Regions from separate parts of the Arthrobacter sp. NPDC093128 genome, predicted to be linked through region 3. Evidence: riboswitches for the same ligand, from Rfam matches in the RefSeq annotation. Region 3 holds a riboswitch; each other region holds the start of a gene.
The links. A riboswitch is a leader RNA that binds a small molecule or an ion and turns the genes downstream of it on or off. The one in region 3 is predicted to bind S-adenosylmethionine.
Positions count from the first base shown of each region.

Region 1 (5,463 bases), on a different contig from region 3:
GATGGCGCTGTAGGGCTTGTGGTCAACCAGGCCCTGGTCTTTCAGCTTTCGGACCATTTCCGAGACCGAGGAGTTCGCGACCCCGAGCCGTTGTGCCAGCTGCGAGGAGGTGATGGGTTTGTCCTGCCACTCCGTGAAGGAGTAGATGACCTTGACGTAGTCCTCGATGGAGGAGGAGGGCGCGCTGGTCTTCACGGGTCCAAGCCTACCGCTTTGTCTGCACGACTCATGCTTTGAACGCCCGCCAGGTCTGGGTCAGGTAGGGGAGTCCGACGACGTCCCCGCGCGAGTGGGTCAGATGCTCGTGGAGGTACCAGTCCAGGTTGTCCCGGACTTTGGCCCGGGTGCCCTCACCGGCGGCAAGGTAATAGCTGCGGGACTTCGCCAATTCCACAATGTCCTCGGTGGTCACCGGATCTTCCCAGCGTGTCAGGTGGCTCTCAAGCCCGGTGAACTCCGGCCCGATCGCGGGACGGAAGTCCGGCTTGTGCACATCGCCGGCATGCATGATCCGGGAGAGCCGGTGAACCCACGGGACCGACGTGTCCAACTGGTTCCAGACCAGCCCCAGCACGCCGCCGGGGCGGAGGATGCGGGAAATTTCCGTGCTCGCAAGGAGCGGATCGCACCAGTGCCACGCCTGGGCAACGCTGACGACGTCGAACGCGCTGTCCGCGAGTCCGGTCGCCTCTGCGGTGCCCTCTGCCGCGGGAACTCCCGGCAGGGCAAGCCGCAGCTGGGCGAGCATGTCCGGCGAGGGGTCCACTGCGGAGACCGTGAGACCACGCTGCACCAGCAAGACAGTGAATTTGCCCGTCCCGGCTCCGATGTCAGCGGCATTGGCGGCCCCGGCTGTCCCGCCGGCGCTTCGGATCAGCCAGTCCGCCGAATCGGCAGGATAGCCCGGGCGGACACGGTCATAATGCTCACCGCCGTCCTGGAAGCTCTGTCCGAGTTCATACCGGCGCTGGTGGTGCAGTTTGGGGCCTCCCCGTGCCACGTGCAGTCTCCTTCGGGCAGGCTGGATTACTTACCCCTCGAATTTACCGCAAACGCCGGGCCCTTAGTCTTCGGTGCAGGGCGCTGCTCCCGCGGTGCCGGGGGTGTTGGGTGCCCAGTCCGGGTAGCTGCGGGTGTCGTTGGCCGGTACCCAGCGGCCGGAGTCCACCACGTAGTCCCAGCCGAGACCGGTCCTGCGGAGTTCCTCGATGCCGGCCAGCAGGCGCTGGGCGTCCTCCAGCCTGGACCCGACGCCGAAGCTTGCACGCAGCGAACCGGACGGAAGGCCCAAGCGCTTGAGCAGCGGGTGGGCGCAGAAGCGGCCGTCGCGGAGGCCAACACCGTGTTCCGCGGAAAGGTAGGCGGCCACGAGGCCTGCGTCGTAGCCCTCGACCGAGAAGTTGACCACGCCAATGGTGTCCGCTGCCTGGTCGGTGTCGCTGAAGATCTGGTGGACCGTAACGCCGTCGATCTTCCGCAGGCCTTCAACGAGGAAGGATCTGATGGCTGTCTCGTGGGCGTGCCACAGCTCCTGGTCCAGCGCACCGATAACCTGCGTGGCGCGGGCCAGCGTGGCTGCACCAAGAACGTTGGGCGACCCGCCCTCATGCCGCGCCGGTCCGGTAGCCCAGCTGACGGAGTCCAGCCGGGCCTCACGGACGGCTCCGCCGCCTGCCAGGTGGGGTGTGCCGGCGTCGAGCCAGTCCGGCCGGCCCACGAGGACACCCGAGCCGAACGGCGCGTACAGCTTGTGGCCCGAGAAGGCGAGGTAGTCGACGTCGTCCGCCGCGATATCGATGCGGCGGTGCGGGGCCAGCTGTGCCGCGTCCACAACGATCCTTGCGCCGTGTTCGTGGGCCAGTGCGGCCAGCTCGCGGATGGGGAGGATTTCACCGGTGACGTTGGAGGCTCCCGTTACGGCCAGCAGGCTGATGTCGCCCTGGCTGAGCTCGGAGCGCAGGTTCTCGAGCGTGGCGCTCAGCGTGGGAGCGGCAACAACGCTGCGGTGCGGCACACCCTGCCAGGGAAGCAGGTTGGCGTGGTGCTCGATGTCGAGATACAGCACCTCACCGGTGTGGCGGCCGTCCGCCACGGGCAGGCAGCCCGCCAGCAGGTTCAGGGAGTCCGTGGTGTTCCTGGTGAAGATCACGGAATCGTCGGTCCTGCCGCCGACGAATGCGCGGACGATGCTCCGGGAGTTTTCGTACACCGAGGTGCTGATCTGCGAGGCGTAGCCGGCGCCGCGGTGGACACTGGCGTAGTACGGCAGGATTTCGTTCAGGTAGGCCGACACGACGGAAAGGGCCGGAGCGGACGCTCCATAGTCCAGGTTTGCGTAGCGGACGTGGCCACCCTGGATCAGCGGAGCCTGGATCTCGGCGCCGGTGACGGCCGAGAGCGGCCGCTTGGCAATGGTGAAGCGTTCGTCCAGGAGGCCTGCGGCCGTCGAGGACGCGGTTCCGGGGTTTGCGGGGAAAGTGGCAGTAGTCATGGGGACCTCACTGTAAAGGACCCCTCACTCCGGGGATCCGCGCTTGCCGGGTCCGTTCCGGACCGGCCTGGTCGTCACCCGGGGCACCCCACCGCGAATGGAGGGTTGCCGGCCAGCAAACCGGGGTTTCGCGCTGGCACTCGTGACCTGTTTCGAGATTAGGACATTCGCGGCGCCGCGGGAAAGCCACGCCAATTATTAAGCCGTTTGTTACGCATGCCCGGAGAAGCGGGTTCCGTCCGAATAAACGACGGCGGACACCCCCTTGGGAGGGGCATCCGCCGTCGTTTATTCTGCAGTCCGTCCATGCGTCCGCACCGGGTTCCGGTGCGGGCCACCCCTCAGAGGAGGTCGTCGAGGTCCGGGTTCAGCCGCTTGAGGACTTCGGAGTGGAGGATCGAGTTGGTGGCCAGGGCGTTTCCGCCGAAGGGGCCGTCCACTCCCTCCAAGGATGTGAAGCGGCCGCCCGCTTCAGTGACAATCGGCACCAGCGCGGCCATGTCGTAGAGGTTCAGCTCCGGCTCGCAGGCGATGTCCACGCATCCCTCGGCCACCATGCAATAGGACCAGAAGTCGCCGTAGGCGCGGGTCCGCCAAACCTCCTCGGTGAGGCCGAGGAACTCGTCCAGGTTGCCGCGTTCCTTCCAGCCGCCCAGGCTCGAGTAGGAGAGTGAAGCGTCCGAAAGCTCGGACACGTTCGAGACCTTCAGCCGCGTGGCCGCAGCAAGGGACCGCCCCATGTAGGCGCCGGCGCCCTTCGCGGCCCACCAGCGCTTGCCCAGTGCCGGCGCGCTGACCAGGCCAACCACGGGTTCGCCCTCATCCACGAGGGCAATCAGGGTGGCCCAGACAGGCACACCACGGACGAAGTTTTTGGTGCCGTCGATCGGATCGATGATCCAGCGGCGGGAACCATGCCCGGAACTGCCGAACTCTTCGCCGAGGACGGCGTCGCGCGGGCGGGAGCGCGAGAGCTGTCCGCGGATGGATTCTTCAGCTGCCTTGTCAGCATCCGTGACCGGGGTAAGGTCCGGTTTGGTTTCAATCTGAAGGTCCAGCGCCTTGAAACGGCTCATGGTCTGGGAGTCAACAGAGTCGGCCAGGACATGGGCGAGGCGCAGGTCATCGTTGTAGCTCGAAGCGGGTTGGGTCATGCTTCCAAACTACCGTCTCTGCGGCCGGCCGGCTGGGAGGCCACGTCCTGCACCGTGCTGCCCGTGAATCCGCCCCGTGGCAGGGCCCCGGGCACAGGCGGCGAAACGGCGCTACGAAACAATGCCGAGTTCCTTGGCTTCCTGCGCTTCCATCCGGGGATCGGTGCCGAGCAGACGGCGCAGTGACGCCAGCCGCGCTGCGCCGGACGGCCCTGCGTGCCCTTCGGACACCCAGGCGTCCACTCCGCAGTTGACGGCGGAGGAATCATGCTTGCAGCCGCGTTCGCAGGCATCCGTGCCGGGTTCGAGATCGGGAAAGGACCGGAGGATCCGGTCCGGGTCCACGTGCGCGAGGCCGAATGACCGGATGCCCGGGGTGTCGATAATCCAGCTCCCGGCGGGCGCGTCACTGATCCGCAGGGCCAGCGCCGACGACGACGTGTGCCGTCCCCGCCCGGTGACGGCGTTGACGCCTCCGGTAGCGCGCTCTGCGCCGGTCAGGGCGTTGACCATGGTGGACTTGCCCACCCCGGAATGGCCAAGCATGACCGTCACCTTGCCGTCGAGGTGGGCACGCAGCTGCGACACGGCGTCGCCGTCGAGCCGGGCGGACAGCCCGTCATCGGAGCGCGCATCGATTCCCGAGGCGGCCGCATCGGCGGTCCTGCTGATGATCACGGGGAAGTCCAGGTGCCGGTAGTTGGACAGGAGTTCGGTGGGGTCCTTGACGTCCGCCTTGGTGACGAGGAGCAGCGGCTCGATCCCGGCGTCGTAGGCCGCCACCAGGGCGCGGTCAATAAAACCGGTGCGCGGTTCGGGATTGGCGGCGGCCACGACCACCACGAGCTGGTCGGCATTCGCGACCACCGCCCGTTCGATCGGGTCGGTGTCGTCGGCGCTGCGCCGCAGGAGCGTGCGGCGGTCCTGGATCTTCACGAGCCTGGCTAGGGTGTCCGGCTCGCCGGAGACATCGCCGACGAGGGACACGAAGTCACCGGCCACCACCGGCGAACGGCGCAGTTCGCGCGCCCGCGCCGCGATGACAATGCGTTCGTTGCCGGTATCCTCGCCCACCACAGCCGTGTAGCGGCCGCGGTCCACGGTGATGATGCGCCCGGTTACGGCGTCGTCATAGCTGGGCCGGTCCTTGGTCCGGGGACGGGTCCCTTTCTTGTTGGGGCGGATCCGGATATCGGACTCGTCCCAGGAGCCGGTGCTACGCCCCACTGGCCTGTTCCGTCTGCCGGCCAAGCTGCGTCAGCATGGCTTCCCACAATTGCGGGAAGTCCGGCATGGTCTTGGATGTGGTGCCGATGTCGTCGACTTCGACTCCGTGGACGGCGAGGCCCAGGATTGCCCCCGCCGTGGCCATGCGGTGGTCAGCGTAGCTGTGGACGACGCCGCCGTGGAGCTTCGCGGGCCGGATCACCAGGCCATCGGCTGTTTCTTCGGCATCCCCGCCCAGGCGGTTGATTTCAGTGACGAGGGCGGCAAGCCTGTCCGTCTCATGGCCTCGGAGGTGCGCAATGCCGCTGAGCCGTGAGGGGCCGGTGGCCAGCGCGCACAAGGCGGCCACAGTGGGCGCCAGTTCACTGGTGTCGGCGAAGTCTGCGCCCTTGATTTCGGGGCCGCCTGTGACGGTGAGTGTCCCGTTCTCCAGCGTGACAGTGGCACCCATCTCTGCCAGGATGCTGCGCCAAAGATCGCCCACCTGTGTGGTGGGCGCCGGCCAGTTGGGAATGCGGACCGTGCCGCCGGTTGCCAGCGCCGCGGCGAGGAAGGGACCGGCGTTGGACAGGTCTTGCTCAATCCGGCGGT
Region 1 covers NZ_JBFBEY010000006.1:218,094-223,556, reverse strand. Annotated here, with positions in the region: gene AB0N24_RS09570 (metal-dependent transcriptional regulator) at 1-195, opposite strand, end outside; gene AB0N24_RS09565 (methyltransferase domain-containing protein) at 227-1,000, opposite strand; gene AB0N24_RS09560 (aminotransferase class V-fold PLP-dependent enzyme) at 1,064-2,491, opposite strand; SAM riboswitch class IV at 2,526-2,639, opposite strand; gene hisN (histidinol-phosphatase) at 2,833-3,645, opposite strand; gene AB0N24_RS09550 (ribosome small subunit-dependent GTPase A) at 3,757-4,872, opposite strand; gene aroA (3-phosphoshikimate 1-carboxyvinyltransferase) at 4,862-5,463, opposite strand, start outside.
Region 1: it holds a riboswitch for S-adenosylmethionine, as region 3 does, so the genes downstream of both, AB0N24_RS09560 (aminotransferase class V-fold PLP-dependent enzyme) here and AB0N24_RS03305 (homoserine O-acetyltransferase) in region 3, are expected to answer to the same signal.

Region 2 (5,463 bases), on a different contig from region 3:
GGCGTGTTTCCCACTTGCGCGAGGACCGCCGCGGCATCCGCCGCAACATCAGCTTCCTGAACCGCATGCCTGCCTGTCATTGTGCTCATGGCTACCTTTCCGCCCCGCCGTTGTGGTCACCGTTCAGGGCACGGCCCAGCACGCTTCCCATGGCGCCGTTCAGTTCGATGCGCGCCTCTTCCACCAGCGCCGCCGCCGGCAGGTGCCGGGCCAGCAGGCCCGAAAGGCGCTCGACGACGGCGCCCGTCCCCTTTCCCAGCGGCCGCACCGCCCGCGCTTCGGCCCCGCCCAGCAGGTACGCGGCCGTGAGTGCCTCGATGGCGAGAAGCTTTTCAGCCGCGTCCACGGAGCGCTCCAGGAGTTGGAGGGCAAGCGGAGCCAGCGTTGAGTGGTCTTCGATATCCGCGGACAACGTGGGCGCCCCGAGGGTCGCCGGCGCAGCGAGGACCTTGAGCTCGGACAGCAGGCCGGCTGCCGAGTACCAGAGCAGTCCGGGCAGCTCTTCAGGTTCCAGCGCGGCTCCGTTCCTGGCGGCCTCGAGGTGACGCTGGCGGATGCGCCGCTGCGGCGGGTAGAGCTTGGCGATCCGCCGTTCGCTGCTGATTCCCAGATGGGCCAGCCCGAGGCGCAGGCCTTCGAACGCCAGCGCAAGCTGCATGGGCTGGAAATTCCCGCCGGACACCATCCGCCCCGAGTCGAGATCGGTGAGCGGGTTGTCGCCGCGGCCGTTGAGCTCCACCTCCAGGGCGTCTTCCAAGGCGGTTACCTGCCACCGGAAAGCTCCGTGGGTCTGGGGTGCGGCCCGGAAGGAAAGCGCGTCCTGCACTGACGCCTCCCGCGTCGGGTCCTCCAGCCATCCACCCCGGAGCAGCCGCCGGACATTGCCTGCCGTGACCGCCTGGCCGTCTACCGCCTTGGCCGCCTGCACCGCCGGCGAAAACGGGCTGAGGTTGCCGCCGCCGTCGTGCCTTGCCGTTGCCTCAAGCGACAGCGCAAGAGCGGTGTCCGCGAGATCGGCGAGCCGCAGGATCCGGTGCAGCACCAGCGCGCCCACCCCGATCGAATAGGAGTTGGAGCTGACCAGGGCCAGGGCCTCGCCGGGTGCCAGTTCCAGCGGCGCCAGCCCGCCGTCCGCAAGGGCCTGCCCGCCAGGCACCAGCTTCCCGTCCGGCGCCACCGTCTGGCCTTCCCCGATAGCGACGGCGGCCACGGCGGCGAGATGGGTCAGGTCGGCAGAGCCCACGGACCCGTCGCGCGGGATGGCGGGGACCACTCCCCTGTTCAGCATTTCGGCATAGAAGCGGGCAGTTTCGGGCCGGACGCCGGAGCCGCCGCGGCTGAAGCCCACGAGCCGTGCCAGCATGACGGCCCGGACCTCGTCGCGGTCCAGGGGGTCGCCCACACCGCTGTTGTGGTACCGCACCACCTGCACCTGGTAGGCAAGGATCGATTTGTCCTCCACAGCGGTGTCACGCCCGGAACCCAGCAAGGTGTTGAGGCCGTAGACGCTGTGGCCGGACTCGATGGCCTGCTGCACCACCTCACGCGAGAGCCCGATCAGCTCCAGGGCGTCAGTACTCAGGACGAATTTCACCGCCGGATCGGCCGCTGCCTCCGCGACGTCCCTGGCGCGCAGGTGGGCCGTGCCGATCAGGAAGTTGCCGCTGCCGTTGCCCATGGGACTAGAAGTCCAGTAGGTTCCGGCGGAAGCCGCCGTCGCCATAGCTTGTTCGGAGCAGCCCCCGGCGCCGCAGCACCGGCGCCAGGCGGTCCAGCACCCCGTGAACCGTGGCCGGGTCCACGAAACCGGAGAACAGGAAACCGTCCCCGCCCACCTGCGCCCCTGTCTCCTCGAGGTAGTCCGCAATCTCTTCGGCGGTGCCGATGATGCTGTCCCCGGCGCCGCCACTGCGGGCCTGCAGGAGCTGGCGCAGCGTGGATCCGGGCGGACCGGCTTTGGCGAAATGGTCCAGGGTGCCCTGGTTGCTGTTCGTGGTGAGGTCGGGGAGCGGGGCGTCGAGGTCGAACTGCTTGAAGTCGATCACGGAGAGGTAGGAGATGGAATTCAGCTGGCTGTCGATGTCGCGCTGCGTGAGCTGGCGGCGCTGCTCCCGGAGCTCCTCAGCTTCGGCGCGGGAGCCCACCACGGTGGGTTTGAGGACGTAAAGCACCTTGATATCGTCGGCGTTCCGCCCGGCCGCGGCTGCCTCGGCGCGGATCGAATCGCGGTAGGCCTTCATGCCGTCCACACCCCTCGCCAGGGCAAGAGCGACGTCGGCGTTGCCGCCCGCGAACGCCTTGCCCCGCGGGGACGCGCCGGCCTGGACCAGCACCGGCTCCTCGGGCAGCGGCGCGGTGTTCAGCGGCCCCCGGACCTTGAAGAACTCGCCGTCGTGGTTGATCGGGTGGACCTTCGTGTGGTCCGCGAACACGCCCGCTTCCGCGTCCTCCAGGATGGCGTCCGGCTCCCAGCTGCGCCAGAGCCTGCGCACCACGTCCACGAATTCCTCCGCCTTCTCGTAGCGGAGGTCATGCTCGATCTGCTGGTCCAGGCCGTAGTTCTGCGCGGCAAGATCGCTGCCGGAGGTCACCACGTTCCAGCCCAGCTGCCCGTTGGAGAAGTGCTGCAGGGTCGCCAGCAGCCGCGCAGCTGTGAACGGCGGGTAGAAGGACGCGCTCACCGTGGGAACAATGCCGAGGTGTTCCGTGGCGGAGAGCAGGTACGGAACCAGGGCCAGCGGATCATGCTTGGGCGCGAAGGACGCCTGGGCCAGCGACACCTTGGCGCTCCCGCCGTAGGTGTCCGGCACGGTGAGTGAATCCTCGATGATGAACAGGTCCAGCCCTGCCCGTTCGAATTCCCGCACGGCGTGCTGGTAGAGCGCCGGCTTTTTCCAGTCGTACCCGATGCCGTAACCGGGAGTGCCCCAGCCCTGGACGCCAAATCCGTGACCCACAAACCAACCGAAGTGCAGCATGGGACTGACTGTATTCCCGTTGGATCTGTTCACGGCTGCCTGATTTCATCCGGCGTTACAGCGGTTCATCTCCCGTCATTATCCTCCCCGCACCGGCATTTGTAACCGCAATACGGGGTCACGTACAGGCCGTAAGTGACCCCCAATAAGTTCCGGGTTAACTGCGCATTGCGCGTGGTCCCGTTACGGAAGATGACGACGACGGCGATGCAGGCGGCCGTCGTAAGTGTTACGTTTTTGGGGAGTAATGAGAACCGGTGGCAAGCCCTGACTGGCCGGTCGGCAACCCTCCCTTTCGCGGCGGGGTGCCTCAGGTGAATACTCGGCATATCGACCAATTCGAGCTGCAAGCGTGAGAGAAGGAGACCCGTCGTGTCTGACGCCCCCGCCCAACTGGTTCCGGCCGCCGCCCCGGCTGCCGCCCAGGACCAGCCCCAGGAAAAGCTGGCGTACCGGCTGATCACCGGCCCCGATGACCGCACCTTCTGCGAGCGCATCTCCGCGGCACTGTCCGAAGGGTACATCCTGCACGGGAGCCCGGCGGCCACCTTCAACGGCACGAGCGTGATCGTGGCGCAGGCAGTGATCCTGCCCGCGGCCATCGCCACCGCCGACGCCGCTGTGGCAACCGCGGTGGACGAGCTCGACTTCGACGCCGACTTCCCCGGCGACGCTTTCGAGGGGCACGCGTGAGCTACGCCGGAGACCTGAGCCCCCAGGACGCCTGGGCCAAACTGGAACAGGGCGCCGTCCTGGTGGACGTCCGCACTGAGGGTGAGTGGGCGCACATCGGCATCCCGGACACCAAGGCCACGGAAAACGATCCCCTTTTTATCCAGTGGACTTTCCCGGGCGGGATCCCCAACCCGGAATTCATCAACCAGCTGAAGCAGCAGGCCCCGGAGGACACCGGCGTCGAACTGGTGTTCCTCTGCCGTTCCGGCGCCCGGTCGGTTGCCGCCGCCATCGCCGCCACGCAGGCCGGCTTCACCGCCTACAACGTCCTTGAAGGCTTCGAAGGCGAACCGGACCGTTGGGGCGAGCGCACCGTCAACGGCTGGAAAAACCGCGGCCTGCCCACCAACCTCGGAAAGAACTAAGTGACCTTCAACCCCGATGCCGCCGGCTGGAGCCCCGACACCCAGGCTGTCCGCGGCGGCCTTGACCGCACCAATTTCCAGGAAACCACCGAGCCGATCTTCCTGACCTCCGGCTTCGTGTACGAATCCGCGGCAGCTGCCGAGCGCGCCTTCACGGGCGAGGACGAACGGTTCGTCTACTCCCGCTACGGCAACCCGTCGGTGGCCACCTTCCAGGAACGCCTCCGGCTGCTCGAAGGCACCGAGGCGTGCTTCGCGACGGCGTCCGGCATGTCCGCCGTGTTCACGGCACTGGGCGCCTTGCTCGCCGCCGGTGACCGGGTTGTGGCTGCACGCTCGCTGTTCGGCTCGTGTTTCGTCATCCTGAACGAGATCCTGCCGCGGTGGGGCGTGGAAACGGTGTTCGTCGACGGACCGGACCTGGACCAGTGGCGGGCCGCCCTGGCAGAGCCGACGACCGCCGTGTTCTTCGAGTCTCCGTCCAACCCCATGCAGGAGATCGTGGACATCGCCGCGGTCAGCGAACTGGCGCATGCGGCAGGAGCAACGGTGGTGGTCGACAATGTGTTCGCCACTCCCCTGCTCCAGCGCTGCGGCGACCTCGGCGCCGACGTGGTGGTGTACTCCGGCACCAAGCACATTGACGGCCAGGGCCGGGTCCTGGGCGGCGCCATCCTGGGCACCAAGGAGTTCATCGACGGTCCGGTCAAGCAGCTCATGCGCCACACCGGACCGGCGCTTTCCGCATTCAACGCCTGGGTGCTGACCAAGGGCCTGGAAACCATGGCGCTGCGCGTCAACCACTCCTCGGCCTCGGCGCTCCGCCTGGCCGAATGGCTTGAGGAGCAGCCCGCCGTCAGCTGGGTCAAGTACCCGCTGCTGAAGTCACACCCGCAGTACGAGCTGGCAGCAAAGCAGATGAAAGCCGGCGGGACCGTGCTGACGCTGGAGCTGTCGCCGTCCGCGGGCCGTACGGCGAAAGAGGCCGCCTTCGCGCTGCTGGACTCGCTGCGGATCATCGACATCTCCAACAACCTCGGCGATGCGAAGTCGCTCATCACCCACCCCGCCACCACCACCCACCGTGCCATGGGGCCGGAAGGCCGTGCGGCCATCGGGCTGAGCGACGGCGTGGTCCGGCTCTCGGTAGGACTCGAGGATGTTGACGACCTGATCCGGGACCTGGAACAGGCGCTGAAGCAGATCTAGCGTGTCCTGGCGGACGCTGGCCTCGAATGTTCCGCTGCCGGAGCAGAACCTGCTGGGTATTGCCGCCGGCCTGCTGCTGCAGCGCGTACTGCCGTTGCGCCTGGGCGGCGGGACGAACCATGTTGTGCCCGGCACCCGGCGGCCGGGCACGCGGCAGCCCCACGCCGGCGGGCAGC
Region 2 covers NZ_JBFBEY010000008.1:63,520-68,982, reverse strand. Annotated here, with positions in the region: gene AB0N24_RS11190 (cysteine synthase family protein) at 1-89, opposite strand, end outside; gene AB0N24_RS11185 (aromatic amino acid ammonia-lyase) at 92-1,678, opposite strand; gene AB0N24_RS11180 (NtaA/DmoA family FMN-dependent monooxygenase) at 1,683-2,978, opposite strand; SAM riboswitch class IV at 3,222-3,337, shown strand; gene AB0N24_RS11175 (DUF1737 domain-containing protein) at 3,372-3,671, shown strand; gene AB0N24_RS11170 (rhodanese-like domain-containing protein) at 3,668-4,078, shown strand; gene AB0N24_RS11165 (O-succinylhomoserine sulfhydrylase) at 4,079-5,287, shown strand; gene AB0N24_RS11160 (isoprenylcysteine carboxylmethyltransferase family protein) at 5,289-5,463, shown strand, end outside.
Region 2: it holds a riboswitch for S-adenosylmethionine, as region 3 does, so the genes downstream of both, AB0N24_RS11175 (DUF1737 domain-containing protein) here and AB0N24_RS03305 (homoserine O-acetyltransferase) in region 3, are expected to answer to the same signal.

Region 3 (5,463 bases):
CACTAGGCCTGGAACAGCCGGCGCACCACTTCGCCGGCTGCCAGTGCATCGAGGCCTTCGTTGATTTCGGCCAGCGGCCTGGTGTCCGTGTGCAACAGTTCCACGGGGAGCCGCCCGCCCCGCCAGTGGTCAAGATACAGCGGAATGTCCCGTTCCGGGACGGCATCTCCCATGTAGGAACCGAGCAGCCGTTTCCCGGCACCGGCAAACTGCAAGGCCCCCACCGTCAGTTCCGCGGACGGTTTCGGCAGGCCGACGGAGACGACGGCGCCGCCGCGCGTTACGAGGTCCAGGCACGATGCGATCACCCCGGCGGACCCCACGGCCTCGACGGCGACGTCCACGCCGTCGCCGGTCGCCTCAGCGACCAGCCGCGCGGCGTCGCCCGGGGTGCCCACGGCCGTAGCACCGCAGTCCAGGGCGAGCTGGTGCTTGCCTTCGTTGGGGTCGATGGCAATGACGGCGGCGGCACCGGCCAAGGACGCCGCCATCACGGCGGAGAGCCCGACGGCGCCGAGTCCGAAAACGGCCACCGATTGCCCCGCGGTGACCGCCGCAGTGTTCAGCACGGCTCCCATTCCGGTGAGCACGGCGCAGCCGAACATGGCCGCAACGGTGTCCGGGACGTCGTCGCCGATCACCACGACGGATTCCCGGGCCACCACGGCATAGTCCGCAAAGGCCGACACCCCGAGGTGGTGGTTGATCCGCTCCCCCGCCGGTGTCCGCAGCAGCGCCTCACCGTGCAGGAGGTCACCTGAGCCGTTGACCTCCGCGGCGCGGTGGCACAGGGCCGGGCGGCCCGCGCGGCACGCCCGGCAGTTTCCGCAGCTGGGGACGAAGACCAGCACCACGTGGTCGCCTTCGGAGACGTCGTCGACGCCCTCGCCGACGGACACCACCCGCCCCACGGCCTCATGGCCGAGCGCCATCGGCAGTGGCCTGACGCGGGAGCCGTCCACCACCGAAAGGTCCGAGTGGCACAGGCTGGAGTAGGTGATGGTGACGCCGAGCTCGCCCGGCCGCGGTTCGGGCCGGTCCAGTTCCTGGATCAGCAGCGGACGGGCTTCGGTGTAGCCGGTTCCGGCGGGAACCGTGGAGTAGAGGACTGCTGCTCGCATGGAGGCTGTTTCCTTGCTCTTACTTTTTGCCGGCGGCAAGGAGGTCCGCCGTGCCCTGGGCGTCCGCGGCGTCGACGTCGTGGAGGGAAATGCCGCGCGTCTCCTTGAGGAAGTACACGGAAATCGCCGTCACGATGCAGGCGCCCAGCAGGTACAGCGCCACCGGGGTGGAGGACTTGAAGCTGCTGAGCAGTGCGGTGGCGATGATCGGCGCCAGCGAACCGGCCACGATCGAGGTGACCTGGTAGCCCAGTGATACGCCCGAATACCGCATCCGGGTGGGGAACATCTCGGCCATAATGGACGGCTGCCCGGCGTACATCAGTGCGTGGAACAGGAGTCCGATGGTGATGGCCGCGAGGATGACCAGGTCATTGGCGGTGTCCATCATGGGGAAGGCGAAGAAGCCCCAGGTGCCGCCGAGGATCGCTCCGGCCATGTATACCGGGCGGCGGCCGAAGGCGTCCGACAGTTTTCCGACCATCGGCACGGCGCAGAAGTGGATGAAGTGGGCCACGAGCAGGAGCAGCAGGATCCTGGACGTGTCTGTCTGGACCACGACCTTCAGGTAGGTGATGGAGAACGTGACCACGAGATAGTACAGGATGTTTTCCGCGAAGCGCAGGCCCATGGCAGTGAACACACCGCGCGGGTAACGGCGGAAGACTTCGGCCACGCCGTAGCCCTTCTTTTCCACGGTGACTTCCTTGCGGGCCTCGAGGAAGATGGGGGCATCCTGGACCTTGGTGCGGATGTAGTAGCCCACGATGACGATCACTGCGGACAGCCAGAAGGCCACGCGCCAGCCCCAGCCGAGGAAGTCGGCGGAGGACAGCGTCGAGGAAAGCGTGAACAGCACGCCGGTGGCCAGGAGGTTGCCCATGGGAACGGCGGACTGCGGCCAGCTGGACCAGAATCCGCGCGACTTACTGGGGCTGTGTTCGGCCACGAGCAGCACTGCGCCGCCCCATTCACCGCCGACCGCGAAGCCCTGCACGAAGCGCAGGAACACCAGCAGGGCCGGAGCCCAGTAGCCGATCTGGGCGAAGCTGGGCAGGCAGCCCATGGCGAAGGTAGAGACGCCCACCAGGATGATGCTCAGCTGGAGGAGCTGCTTGCGGCCGAACTTGTCGCCGAAGTGGCCGAAGACGATGCCGCCGATGGGGCGGGCCACGAAGCCCACCGCGTACGTGACGAAGGCGGCAATGATCCCGTCCAGTTCCGTGCCGGAATTGGGGAAGAACATCTTGCCGAAGACCAGGGTGGCCGCGGACGCGTAGAGGAAGAACTCATACCATTCAACAACGGTGCCGGCCATCGAGGCCGTTACCACCTTCTTCAGCCCGGAGGCCTTGACGTCAGTCTCATCCGTGCGCCCTGCGGCAGAGTTTTGTGTGCTCATTGTGAACTCCTTCGGCGTCTCCGTCGACACCATGTGGACCATTCCGTAGCGGACGCGTGTGATGTGCACCACCAACGCGCCGGTCCCCTAGAGTATGGGCTCACATTGCCGCAGGCTCAACGCCATTTTCTGCAGGACAGCTCTGCATAAATGCACATTGGGCCGACGGGCTACGCGAAGAAGTTCTGACGAAGCTGGGTGTTGAGCTGGCCGATCTCGGTCAGGAATCCGTCGTGGCCAATGGGTGCCTCGATCACGTGGACCGGCACTTCACCCGGGAGCGCAGCCGCCAGTTCGTGGGACTGGGCGGGGAAATACAGCCGGTCAGTGTCCACGGCGGCAATGAAGAATTCCGCCGTGGACTGTGCCAGCGCTTCCTTGAGCGAGCCGCGGCCCCGGACCACGTCGTGGCTCATGAGCGCTTCCGTGATGGCGATGTAGCTGTTGGCATCGAACCGCCGGACCAGCTTGGTGCCCTGGTGGTCCAGGTAGCTCTCCACCTGGTAACGGCCGCGATCCCCCAGCGAGACTGCCTGGAGCGGTGCTTCGCCGCCCTGGGCACTGCGGCCGAAGCGGGTCTCGAACTCGTTCGCGGAGCGGTACGTGATGTGCGCAATCCTGCGGGCAAGGGCCAGGCCGGCTTCCGGCTCGGGGCCGCCGTAGTAGTCGCCGCCGTTGAAGTTGACGTCCTGGCGGATGGCGAGGGTCTGCGCCTGGGCAAAGGCGATCTGCTCGGCGGTGCTGCTGGCGCCAATGGAAATCACGCCGCAGCGCCGGACCCGGTCCGGGAAGCTGACAGCCCATTCCAGGGCACGGGCTCCGCCCATCGATCCGCCCAGCACCGCGTACCAGCTCCCGATGCCCAGGGCGTCTGCCAGCCGGGCCTCGGCCGCCGTCGTGTCCCGCAGGGTGACCAGTGGAAAGCGTGAGCCCCACGGCTTCCCGTCCGGGGCAGGAGTGGAGGGGCCGGTGGAGCCGTAGCAGCCGCCCACGATGTTAATGGAGATCACGAAGTACTTGTCCGTATCAACCGGCGCGCCCGGACCGGCCAGCTGCTCCCACCAGCCTTCCTCGTCGCCGGCCCCCCTTGTCACGTGGGTGCTGCCGGTCAGCGCGTGCTGCACCAGCACGGCGTTGGAGCGGTCCGGGTTCAGCGTGCCCCACGTTTCGTAGGCGAGGGTGACGTCGGGCAGGTGCCCTCCCGCTTCGAGGTCAAGGCCGCCGATGCTCAGGAACTTGACCGTGCCATCAGGAACTGCGTTGGTTTTCACTTCGTGAACGTCTGTTTCGGGTACACCGCTGCGGGTGACGGCAATCGTCATCTGAGGACCTCTTCTTCGCGCTTGCCCGCCGCCAACTGGCTGGCAGGCCAGGTCTTCACCCGGGGCACCCCGCCGCGTAAGGAGGGTTGCCGGCCAGCAAGCCGGGGCTGTCGCTGGCACTCATGACCTGTAGTGAGTCTACGAAATGCGTCCCGGCAATGGCGAAGATTGTGACACCAATATGACTCCCGGCGTCGAGGCGCCGGGAGTCATACGGGGTCAGCACCGCGGCGGCAGGCCCTCCCGGGCAGCCGCCGCCGCTCCCTTAGGCGCCTTTGGCGGCGCGGAAACCGGCGTCGAGGTCGGCGATGATGTCATCGATGTGCTCCAGCCCCACGGAGAGCCGGACCAGACCCGGCGTCACGCCCGCCACGGCCTGCTGTTCGGCTGTCAGCTGGCTGTGCGTGGTCGACGCCGGGTGGATGACCAGGGAGCGCACGTCACCGATGTTCGCCACATGGGAGTGAAGTTCCAGGGCGTCCACGAACCGCTTGCCGGCCTCGGCCCCGCCGGCGATGTTGAACGAGACGATGGCGCCGGTCCCCTTGGGCCCGTACTTGCGGCCGCGCTCGAACCAGGGGCTGGACGGCAGCCCCGCATAGGCGACGGATTCGACGTCGGACCGGGCTTCGAGCCATTCGGCGACGCTCACTGCGTTGGCAACGTGACGCTCAACGCGCAGGCTGAGGGTTTCCAGGCCCTGGGCGATGAGGAAGGCGTTAAACGGGGAAACGGCCGAGCCCAGGTCGCGCAGCAACTGGACGCGCGCCTTGAGGATGTAGGAGAGGTTCGCCCCCAGGGCACCCTCCGCCCCGAGGTCCCGCGCGTACACGAGTCCGTTGTAGGTGGGATCCGGGGTGTTGAAGCCCGGAAACCTGTCCGGGTCCTTGCCGAAGTCGAAGTTGCCCGAGTCCACGATCACTCCGGCAATCGCACTGCCGTGGCCGCCAAGGTACTTCGTCGCCGAGTGGACCACGATGTCCGCGCCCCACTCCAGCGGCCGGATGAGGTACGGCGTGGACAGCGTGTTGTCCACGATCAGCGGCACGCCGGCTTCATGGGCGGTGCGCGAGACCCCCTCGATGTCCAGGACGTCCTGGCGGGGGTTGGACACCACCTCGGCGAAGAACAGCTTGGTGTTGGGCCGGACTGCGTCCTTCCACTGCTGCAGGTTGTCCGGATCCTCCACGAACGTCACGGAGATGCCGAACTTCTTCAGGGTGTGGGCCAGCAGGTTGTACGTGCCGCCGTAGAGGCTGGGGCTGGCCACCACGTGGTCGCCGGCTTCGGCGACGTTGAGGATGGCGAACGTTTCGGCAGCCTGACCCGAGCTGAGCAGCAGGGCTGCCAGGCCACCTTCGAGGCTGGCCACGCGCTGTTCAACGGCGTCCTGGGTGGGGTTGCCGATCCGCGTGTAAATGGGCGCAAGCTCGGCCAGCGCAAAGCGGTTGGCTGCACTTTCGGCGCTCGGAAACACGAACGACGTCGTCTGGTAGATCGGCAGTGCCCTGGCACCGGTGGCACTGTCCGGTTCCTGGCCGGCGTGGATCTGGCGGGTTTCGAATGACCAGGCGTTGGACATCGGGAAGCTCCTTCGTGAAAAGGGCACCTGTGCCGG
Region 3 covers NZ_JBFBEY010000002.1:320,450-325,912, reverse strand. Annotated here, with positions in the region: gene AB0N24_RS03315 (zinc-dependent alcohol dehydrogenase family protein) at 3-1,121, opposite strand; gene AB0N24_RS03310 (MFS transporter) at 1,141-2,523, opposite strand; gene AB0N24_RS03305 (homoserine O-acetyltransferase) at 2,694-3,845, opposite strand; SAM riboswitch class IV at 3,858-3,973, opposite strand; gene AB0N24_RS03300 (bifunctional o-acetylhomoserine/o-acetylserine sulfhydrylase) at 4,111-5,427, opposite strand.